3 regions of the Pseudoalteromonas sp. SG45-3 genome follow, and region 2 is predicted to be linked to each of the others. Evidence: predicted binding sites of a transcription regulator. Region 2 holds the regulator's gene; each other region holds the start of a gene.
The links. The regulator MetJ, encoded in region 2, represses methionine synthesis genes. The targets are predictions, from matches to a motif close to TAGACGTCTAGACGTCTA.

Region 1 (3,293 bases), on a different contig from region 2:
AATATCAGTGATTAAGTCGGGCTTGGTTAGGCTTAATAAATCGTTATTACCTTTAATTAATACATGCCAGTCTTTAAAACGCTCTCCGCGATAGTCTTCTTCTTCTAGCTTATGATCTTGGATCATGGTGCCCATTGCGCCATCTAAAATTAAAATGCGTTCTTGTAATGCGGCACTTATTTCGGCTTGCTTATTATTTGTAGGCGCGTTATTCGGCATAGTTGTTAGTCCTCACGTCTTGGCTAACTAAATTAATATCATACGGTGTGGTTTGGTACACGTAGTAATTTAACCAGTTCGAAAAAAGTAAAAAAGCATGGCTTTGCCACGTTTTTGAAGGTTGTTTGGTTGCATCGTCATCCGGAAAGTAATTTTCGGGCTTTGGTGCATTAGGGCTTTTTTTACAATCGCGCTCGTATTCTGCTTTTAGCGAGTCGGCGTCGTACTCTGGGTGGCCGGTTATAAACACTTGGCTACCCGATTTATTTTTAAGTAAGTAAGCCCCTACTCGCTCAGAACCTGCCAGTACAACGAGTTCTTCACAGGCGTTTATTTTATTTATATCAATATGGCCGTAGCGTGAGTGAGGTACCAAAAAGGTATCGTCGAATCCGCGAGTCAGTGCACCGTGATCAAAATAACACTGGTGAGTAAATACGCCACACAGTTTATCGTCTTTTAAATCGCGTTTTAAATTGTAACGGTGATATAACGCTGCATGCGCTGCCCAACAAGAAAATAACGTAGAGGTAACGTGTTGCTCAGCCCAATCAATAATGACCTTTAGCTCATCCCAATACGCTACATCGTCGTATTCTAAATGGGCAAGTGGCGCACCGGTTACTATTAATGCATCGTAATTGTTGTCTTTAACCTCAGAAAAATAACGGTAGAAGGTATCAAGGTGCTCTTCTGAGTTGCTGCTACTGCGGTGAGTGTCGAGGCGCAGTAGTTCTACGTTTACTTGCAAAGGTGAGTTGGCAAGTAAGCGAATAAACTGAACTTCGGTTTCTACTTTATTAGGCATTAAGTTTAAAATAGCCAAACGCATTGGGCGTATTTCTTGCGTTTTTGCACGACTTTTTGGCATTACAAATACGTTTTCTTGACGTAAACGTGCAATTGCCGGCAACTCGTCTTTTACTGTAATTGGCATACTTTACTCCTGCTCATAAAAACCGAGGCTTAATTATGAACTGAAAGTAAAAAATATCAACCTCTAGATGTATAGATGTCCAAATGAAATTTATTCATGATTTTTTTAAGATTTACTAAAAGTTATAGATGAGAGGGAATGCATTTATATTGAAGTACTTTGTTTTAGTGAATTGAAATAGCGCTACTAAAATCAGTAGCGCTATTATAATTAAAAACGATAATTTACAGATAAATTAAGAGCGTAAATATCGCCTTCATTTGTATCAAAATATTGGTATTCAGCACTTACTTGCCAGCGTTGAGTTAGCCTAAAGTCAATGCCGGTTCCGTACGTTACGCCGCCTTCATCGTAGTTTTGCTCAGTTATTAGCGTAGAATTTGTATCTGTACCAGTTATTGATTCTGCAAGGTTTTTTAAGTCGCCTTCATTGTAACTTAATTTATTTCTACCATAGCCACCAAATAAAAACACATCAGCTCGAGATGAAATTGGATAATTAGCTTTTACAAATATACTTGTTTGCAAATCAAGGCTTGAATCGATTTCGCTCTTAATGAATTCTGAACTCAGCGAACCGTCCTGTGGGTTCTGAGTGTAAACAATTCCGTTTAGAGGCGTTGACTCATCATTTAACCCAAAACCTATACGCCCTTCTAATGCAAAGTAACGCGAAAACTGATATCCAAACCTGCCGTAAAGCGTTGTAAACTGTATGCTATCACTCTCGTATACATCAATTTGCGTAGACCCTATCCCTATTCCTTGGTAATAACCATTTACGTGGAGTATGTCTGCTTGGCTCGAAAATGAGTATAAACCTAAAAGTAATGCCCCTAACCTTGTAACTATTTTCATGTTCATTCCTTTAAACCTTTGTAATATTTAATAATGTGATGTTTAACAACAAACTAAGTGTGGCCTGCCTATATAACTTGCTTATACTTTACAGCTTGTAAATATACTGTACCACTTTTGTTAAAAATGAAATGTATTTGAACAATATAAAACAATAGATTACAGAATTTTACACAATAGAAATCCTGTAATAGTAGTGTTTTTAACGAGCAATCAAAACAAAGTACCGCTTAGGTAAGTGTATTGTTCTATACAGCATTCGTTGACTGTTTCACCCGTCAGCCACTACAATACAACATTGAAATTTTTATTATTATTTGAAGGCTTTCCTCCATGGTTTTACCTGATAAATTTATATTCTCGATGAGTCGAGTATCTAAGGTTGTGCCACCTAAGCGCACTATCTTAAAAGATATTTCGTTGCACTTTTTTCCTGGCGCTAAAATTGGTGTGCTTGGTTTAAACGGTTCTGGTAAATCTACGTTACTGCGTATTATGGCCGGTGTTGACCAAGATTTTGAAGGTGATGCACATCCTCAGCCTGGTACTAAAATTGGTTATTTACCGCAAGAACCTGTTTTAGACGAAAGTAAAACAGTACGTGAAACTGTTGAAGAAGCTGTTGGCGAAGTTAAACATGCACTTAAACGTCTTGACGAAGTGTATAACGAATACGCCATGGAAGACGCTGACTTTGACGCACTTGCAAAAGAGCAAGGCGAGCTTGAAGCTGTTATTCAGGCGCACGATGGTCATAACATCGACAACGTTTTAGAACGCGCAGCTGATGCACTTCGCCTGCCAGAGTGGGATGCTAAAATTGAGCACCTTTCAGGTGGTGAGCGTCGCCGTGTTGCTATATGTCGATTATTACTTGAAAAACCAGACATGCTTATTCTTGATGAGCCTACTAACCACTTGGATGCTGAGTCGGTTGCATGGTTAGAGCGCTTCTTGCACGATTACGAAGGCACTGTTGTGGCAGTAACGCATGACCGTTACTTCCTTGATAATGTAGCTGGTTGGATATTGGAGCTTGACCGTGGTGAAGGTATTCCATGGGAAGGTAACTACTCTTCTTGGCTTGAACAAAAAGATGCGCGCTTACAGCAAGAACAAAAATCTGAAAAAGCACGTCAAAAATCAATTGCGCAAGAACTTGAATGGGTTCGTTCAAACCCTAAAGGTCGTCAAGCTAAGTCAAAAGCACGTATGGCTCAGTTTACTGAAATGCAGCAGTCTGATTACCAAAAACGTAACGAAACTAACGAGATGTTTA
Region 2 (3,293 bases):
TCGTGCGGTTTAATCCCTCAAATTGATTAGGTATTATTGCGGATTGGTATTAATTACCAAAGCGCTGGACGGGCTGCACTTAATTTAACGTTTCCACCAGAAGTGCCAGCACCTTTGCCTACACGGCCAACATTTTTATTTTGCCCTGGTTTTACAAGTTCAAATACTCGTTCAAAGTCAGCTATTAAATCGTGTATATCTTCAATCCCAACCGAAATACGAATAAGCGTATCGCCCACACCCGCTTCTAAACGTGCCTTTGCCTCCATACCTGCGTGCGTCATAGTTGCAGGGTGACAAATTAAGCTCTCTACGCCACCTAGTGACTCAGCTAAACTAAACGTTTTAAGGCTAGTTAAAAATGCTGCCGCGTCGTTTATATCGCCTTTAATATCAAAACTAACCATGCCACCAAAGCCAAGTTGTTGTGCTTTAGCAAGTTCATGTTGAGGATGCGACTCAAGTCCAGGATAGTAAACTTGGCTTACAAAATTGGAACTTTCAAGGTACTTAGCTATTGCTAGCGCATTTTCTTGGTGCTGCCTTAAGCGCACATTTAAAGTACGTAGACCACGAAGCGTTAAATAACTATCAAAAGGAGCGCCCGTAATACCAATATTATTTGCCCACCAAGCAAGCTCATCACCAAGCTCTTGTGTTGCAGCAATAACAGCGCCGCCCACTACATCTGAGTGCCCGTTAATATATTTAGTAGTTGAATGCACCACAATATCTACACCAAACTTAATAGGGTTTTGTAAGGCAGGAGACAAAAACGTGTTATCTGCGGCAACCAATGCACCGCATTGCTTAGCAACATCGGTAACCGCTTTAATATCGGTTAAACGAAGTACTGGGTTACTTGGAGTCTCTATCCAAATAAGCTTAGGTTTAATTGCTAAAATTTGTTGAAGGCTTTCTTCTTTTGTTAAATCTAATACTTCAAGCTTCAATAGTCCGCGTTTTTGTAACGATGTAAATAAACGATAGCTACCACCATAACAATCATGTGGAATTACTAACGTGTCGTCACTGTTAAGTAGCTGAGTAGCTAAATGCACGGCTGCCATACCAGTGGCCGTAATTATGCCGCGAGCGCCGCCTTCAAGCTTAGCAAGCGTCTCTGCTAAAATATCACGATTAGGGTTACCACTGCGGCCATAATCATACTCACGCTTGGTATCAAAGTCGGCAAACGAATAAGTCGTTGATAAATAAATTGGCGGCACCACTGCACCATGATGTTTATCAGCATCAACGCCGTTACGTACAGCAATGGTCGCTTTGTTTTTTTCGCTCATATTCGTCACCTGATTAATTTGGATGTTTAGACGTCTAAAAGAGTAAGTTATCCGTTTTAATAAGTCAAAGTATTTTAAAGCTCTAGATGGCTAAAGTTAGGAAAGGCGTTTGCTAGTACCACATTTTAGCTCACAAAAGTGAGCTTATTTTTACATCCCAAATAGGCTTATTAAGATAGATCGGTATCTATTATTTGACTATCTTTTTTAAATCGATAGAATTTCACGCATATTTACACGCTTTTTATACCGTGTGAGAAATTAATAATCTGAGGCAACGATACATCTTATGGCTAAATGGAATGGTGAGTATATTCACCCATACGCAGAACACGGGAAAAAATCAGAGCAAGTTAAAAAGATCACCGTTTCGATCCCGCTAAATGTATTAAAAGTTTTAACGGATGAGCGTACGCGTCGTCAAATCAACAACCTTCGCCATGCAACAAATAGTGAATTGCTATGTGAGGCGTTTTTGCATGCATTTACTGGCCAACCTTTACCAAATGACGATGACCTACGTAAAGACAACGCAGAAAAAGTACCAGAAGAAGTTAAAAAGATAATGCAAGAAATGGGTTTAGAAGTGCCTATTTTAAACGAAGAATAAATCGTTACCTTTTTAATCAAAAAACCTCAGCATTGCTGAGGTTTTTTTGTTTAAGCGTTATATATTACGCCATATAGTTTTCAGGCAAGTCAATTTGCGCAACACCCGACTCTACCGCAGCAAGTGCTACAGCTTTAGCTATACGCGGTAGTAAACGCGGATCCATTGGTTTTGGAATAATATACTGCGCACCAAACTCTAGCTTATCTACGCCTGCGGCTTTTAAAACTTCTGCAGGTACAGGCTCTTTGGCAATACTACGAATAGCCTCAACTGCAGCAATTTTCATTTCATCGTTAATCGCGCTTGCACGTACATCAAGTGCACCACGGAAAATAAACGGAAAACATAAAACATTATTTACTTGGTTAGGGTAATCAGAGCGCCCTGTTGCCATAATTAAATCATTGCGTGCGCCGTGTGCAAGTGCAGGATCGATCTCTGGATCTGGGTTTGAACATGCAAACACGACCGGCTTTTCTGCCATTAGTTTTAAATCTTCGGCAGCTAACAAGTTAGGACCCGAAACACCAACAAACACATCAGCATCTGCAATTACATCTTGCAATGTGCGTTTATCGGTATTGTTAGCAAAAAGCTGTTTATATTCATTTAAATCATCGCGACGAGTATGAATAACACCTTTGCGGTCAAGCATATAAATGTGTTCACGCAGTGCACCACACTTAATTAACAGTTCCATACACGCAACTGCAGCAGCGCCTGCACCTAAACATACAATTATTGCATCTTCAATTGATTTACCTTGTACTTCTAGTGCATTTAACATGCCGGCAGCCGTAACAATGGCGGTGCCGTGTTGATCATCATGAAAAACAGGAATGCTACAACGCTCTATTAATGCTTTTTCAATTTCAAAACACTCTGGTGCTTTAATATCTTCAAGGTTAATACCACCGAATGTGTCAGCAATATTGGCAACCGTGTTAATAAAGTCTTCTGTTGTTTTGTGCTTTACTTCAATATCAATAGAATCAAGCCCTGCAAAACGTTTAAACAATAACGCCTTGCCTTCCATTACTGGTTTAGACGCTAAAGGACCTAAATTACCCAAGCCCAAAATTGCAGTACCATTAGTGATAACCGCAACCATGTTACCCTTACCGGTATATTTATATGCATTTGCAGGATCTGCGGCAATTTCACGTACAGGCTCAGCGACACCTGGGCTATAAGCTAGGGCTAAGTCTTGAACTGTTTCAGCTGGTTTTGTTAGCTCAATGCTAATTTTACCAGGTACGGGATGTGAGTGATAATGTAGTGCTTGTTCACGAAAGTCAGACATAACGCGATGGTATCCTGCAATTTAAGTTAAAGTGAGAGGTGGAGTCTTGGGGTACGATACCCTTATTATTTTTAAA
Region 3 (3,293 bases), on a different contig from region 2:
TAAGTTACTGCGTTTTTTAGGAGTCGCTAAATCCTCATCTAGCATTAGGTCATCATTTTGCCATTCGTCTACACTTTCGTCTGGTGTATTTAATTGAGCTTCAGGAAGGCGTTGCTCTAGCTCATCTAGCTTTTCTTCAAGGCGTATTAAGCTGCTAGTGATGTAATCAAGTGCATCAAAAATACGTTCATCAAGTTGGTTGTTATTTGCAGCTGCGGGGGAGCTATTTTGAATCGCATTTGAAACAGCTTGCAGCTTACTTTTAATACCTAGGCTTGCTAATAACTTAGTCTGTTTTAACGCTTTGTCTTTATCGCTTGGCGCAAACAGCGGCTTACCTTTAAAAAAAAGAGCTACTTTTTCATCTGACGTTTTTAATTTTGCAGCTAAGTTTGCGCACGCTGTTTTTATGTCAACGTTATCGGCAAGTCCTGCAAATATAACGCGAAAGTTATCGGCCATTTAACTATCCCTAAAGCTTTTATAATGAAATGAGTATATACCTAAAGTACAAAAGAATTCGAGGTTGATTTTATAGTTATTTTGTAGACGTACTACAAACAATGTAACTGATAAGTTTTAGATACAAAAACGGCCCTATTAAGGGCCGTTTTTAATTTACTTCAACACTTTTAGCTTAAAGGCCTGCAGCTGCACGAAGTGCATCAGCTTTATCTGTACGTTCCCAAGGGAATTCGTCACGACCAAAGTGGCCGTAAGCCGCTGTAGGAAGGTAGATAGGGCGCTCTAAATCAAGCATTTGAATTAAGCCGTAAGGGCGCAGGTCAAAGTGTTCACGAATAAGCTCGATTAAACGGCTTTCTTCTAACTTGCTTGTACCAAACGTTTCAACGCTGATAGATGTAGGCTCTGCAACACCGATTGCGTAAGAAACTTGTAATTCACATTTATCAGCAAGGCCAGCCGCAACTACGTTTTTAGCAACGTAACGTGCAGCGTATGCAGCTGAGCGGTCAACTTTTGATGGATCTTTACCAGAGAAAGCACCACCACCGTGACGAGCCATACCACCGTATGTATCAACGATGATTTTACGACCTGTTAGACCACAATCGCCCATTGGTCCGCCAATTACAAAGCGACCCGTTGGGTTAATGAAAAATTTAGTCGCGCTTGTAATAAGCTCTGCAGGAAGTACCGGCTTGATGATAGTCTCCATCACCGCTTCTACTAAATCTTTTTGCGAAATGTCTTCGCTGTGCTGAGTAGATAGTACTACTGCATCAATACCTACTGGCTTACCATTTTCGTATGCAAAAGTAACTTGAGATTTTGCATCTGGACGTAACCAGTTAAGCTCGCCGCTTTTACGTACTTGCGCTTGGCGCTGTACTAAACGGTGTGAGTAAGTAATTGGCGCAGGCATTAGTACTTCTGTTTCGTTACATGCGTAACCAAACATAAGACCTTGGTCGCCAGCACCTTGTTCTTCTGGGCTAGTACGGTCAACACCTTGGTTAATGTCAGGAGACTGTTTACCAATAGTGTTTAAAATTGCACATGAATCTGCATCGAAACCCATGTCTGAATGCGTGTAGCCAATTTCACGTACTGTTTTACGTGTAATTTCTTCAATATCAACCCATGCGCTAGTAGTGATTTCACCACCAACCATAACCATACCTGTTTTTACGTAAGTTTCGCACGCAACACGGGCATGAGAGTCTTGCTCTAGGATAGCATCAAGTACCGCATCAGAGATTTGATCGGCGATTTTATCCGGATGACCTTCAGAAACTGATTCAGAAGTAAATAAATGTTTTGCCATTGTAATTCTGCTCACAAATATTGCGCTTCACAAACGTCGGTATTAGCGCTAAAAAATTAAGGGGCGTATTTTATCGAAAACAAAACACCTTGCATAGTGTTTTTACGCCTAGACGTCTAAATAAAATTACTAATAACTTTTTGGTCTTAAAAAATATTCATAATGCCTCACTTTTATAGGGTTTTTAATTGCACACAGCCCCCACAATAAGTAAGAATGGTCAATATAAACAAACCCAAGTTACTTGGGTGCATAAACAAACACATAAATACCCGCGCAAATACACATAAAGGTAGGAGAATTCATGCCATCTCGCAAAGAACTTGCAAATGCTATTCGCGTCTTGTCAATGGACGCAGTACAAAAGGCCAAATCTGGTCACCCTGGAGCCCCTATGGGCATGGCTGATATCGCAGAAGTATTATGGCGCGATTATCTAAAACACAACCCAACAAATCCAGAGTGGGCTGACCGTGACAGATTTATTCTTTCAAACGGCCACGGTTCAATGCTTATCTATTCTCTATTGCATCTAAGTGGTTACGACTTACCACTGGACGAAATTAAAAACTTCCGTCAAATGCATTCTAAAACACCAGGTCACCCTGAATATGGCTATGCACCAGGAATCGAAACTACTACGGGTCCATTAGGTCAAGGGATCACAAATGCCGTAGGTATGGCAATTGCTGAAAAGGCGCTAGCTGCCCAGTTTAACCGTGAAGGTCACGATATTGTTGATCATTTTACCTATGCATTTATGGGCGATGGCTGCCTTATGGAAGGTATTTCTCATGAAGCTGGTTCACTTGCAGGCACATTAGGTCTGGGTAAACTTGTTGCATTTTGGGATGACAACGGCATTTCAATCGATGGTGAAGTAGAAGGTTGGTTTACGGATGACACGCCAGCTCGCTTTAAAGCATACGGTTGGCATGTAATTAGTGGTGTTGATGGCCACGACAGCGATGCTATAAGTGCTGCAATTGCAGAAGCTAAAAGTGTTACCGATAAACCATCACTAATTTGTTGTAAAACAATTATTGGTTACGGCTCACCTAATAAATCTGGTAGCCACGATTGTCACGGTGCACCACTAGGTGATGATGAAATTAAAGCGTCTCGCGAATTCTTAGGTTGGACTGGCGATGCGTTCGAAATTCCTGATGATATTTACGCACAATGGGATAGCAAAGAAAAAGGTCAGCAGCTTGAATCAAGCTGGGACGAAAAATTTGCAGCATACGCAAAAGCATACCCAGAGCTTGCGGCTGAATACAAGCGTCGTATTAATAACGAACTTCCTGGCGATTGGGCTGAAAAATCTCAAGCGTACATTGAGCAACTTCAAGCAAACCCTGCAAACCCAGCGTCTCGTAAAGCATCGCAAAATGCATTAAACGCATTTGGTCCGTTATTACCAGAATTCATGGGTGGCTCAGCCGATTTAGCAGGCTCAAACTTAACAATTTGGGATGGCTCTAAAGGTTTAACGCACAACGAC

Region 1: the regulator MetJ is predicted to act here: its motif matches at 1,221-1,238, upstream of metA (homoserine O-succinyltransferase).
Region 3: the regulator MetJ is predicted to act here: its motif matches at 1,891-1,908, upstream of metK (methionine adenosyltransferase).

Annotation. Positions count from the first base shown of each region.
Region 1 covers NZ_JACJEN010000001.1:161,865-165,157, reverse strand. Annotated here, with positions in the region: gene H5126_RS00740 (homocysteine S-methyltransferase family protein) at 1-219, opposite strand, end outside; gene metA (homoserine O-succinyltransferase) at 209-1,156, opposite strand; gene H5126_RS00730 (porin family protein) at 1,367-2,014, opposite strand; gene ettA (energy-dependent translational throttle protein EttA) at 2,348-3,293, shown strand, end outside.
Region 2 covers NZ_JACJEN010000007.1:158,444-161,736, forward strand. Annotated here, with positions in the region: gene metB (cystathionine gamma-synthase) at 54-1,301, opposite strand; gene metJ (met regulon transcriptional regulator MetJ) at 1,591-1,911, shown strand; gene H5126_RS10735 (malic enzyme-like NAD(P)-binding protein) at 1,976-3,217, opposite strand.
Region 3 covers NZ_JACJEN010000001.1:48,228-51,520, forward strand. Annotated here, with positions in the region: gene H5126_RS00245 (hypothetical protein) at 1-462, opposite strand, end outside; gene metK (methionine adenosyltransferase) at 638-1,789, opposite strand; gene tkt (transketolase) at 2,094-3,293, shown strand, end outside.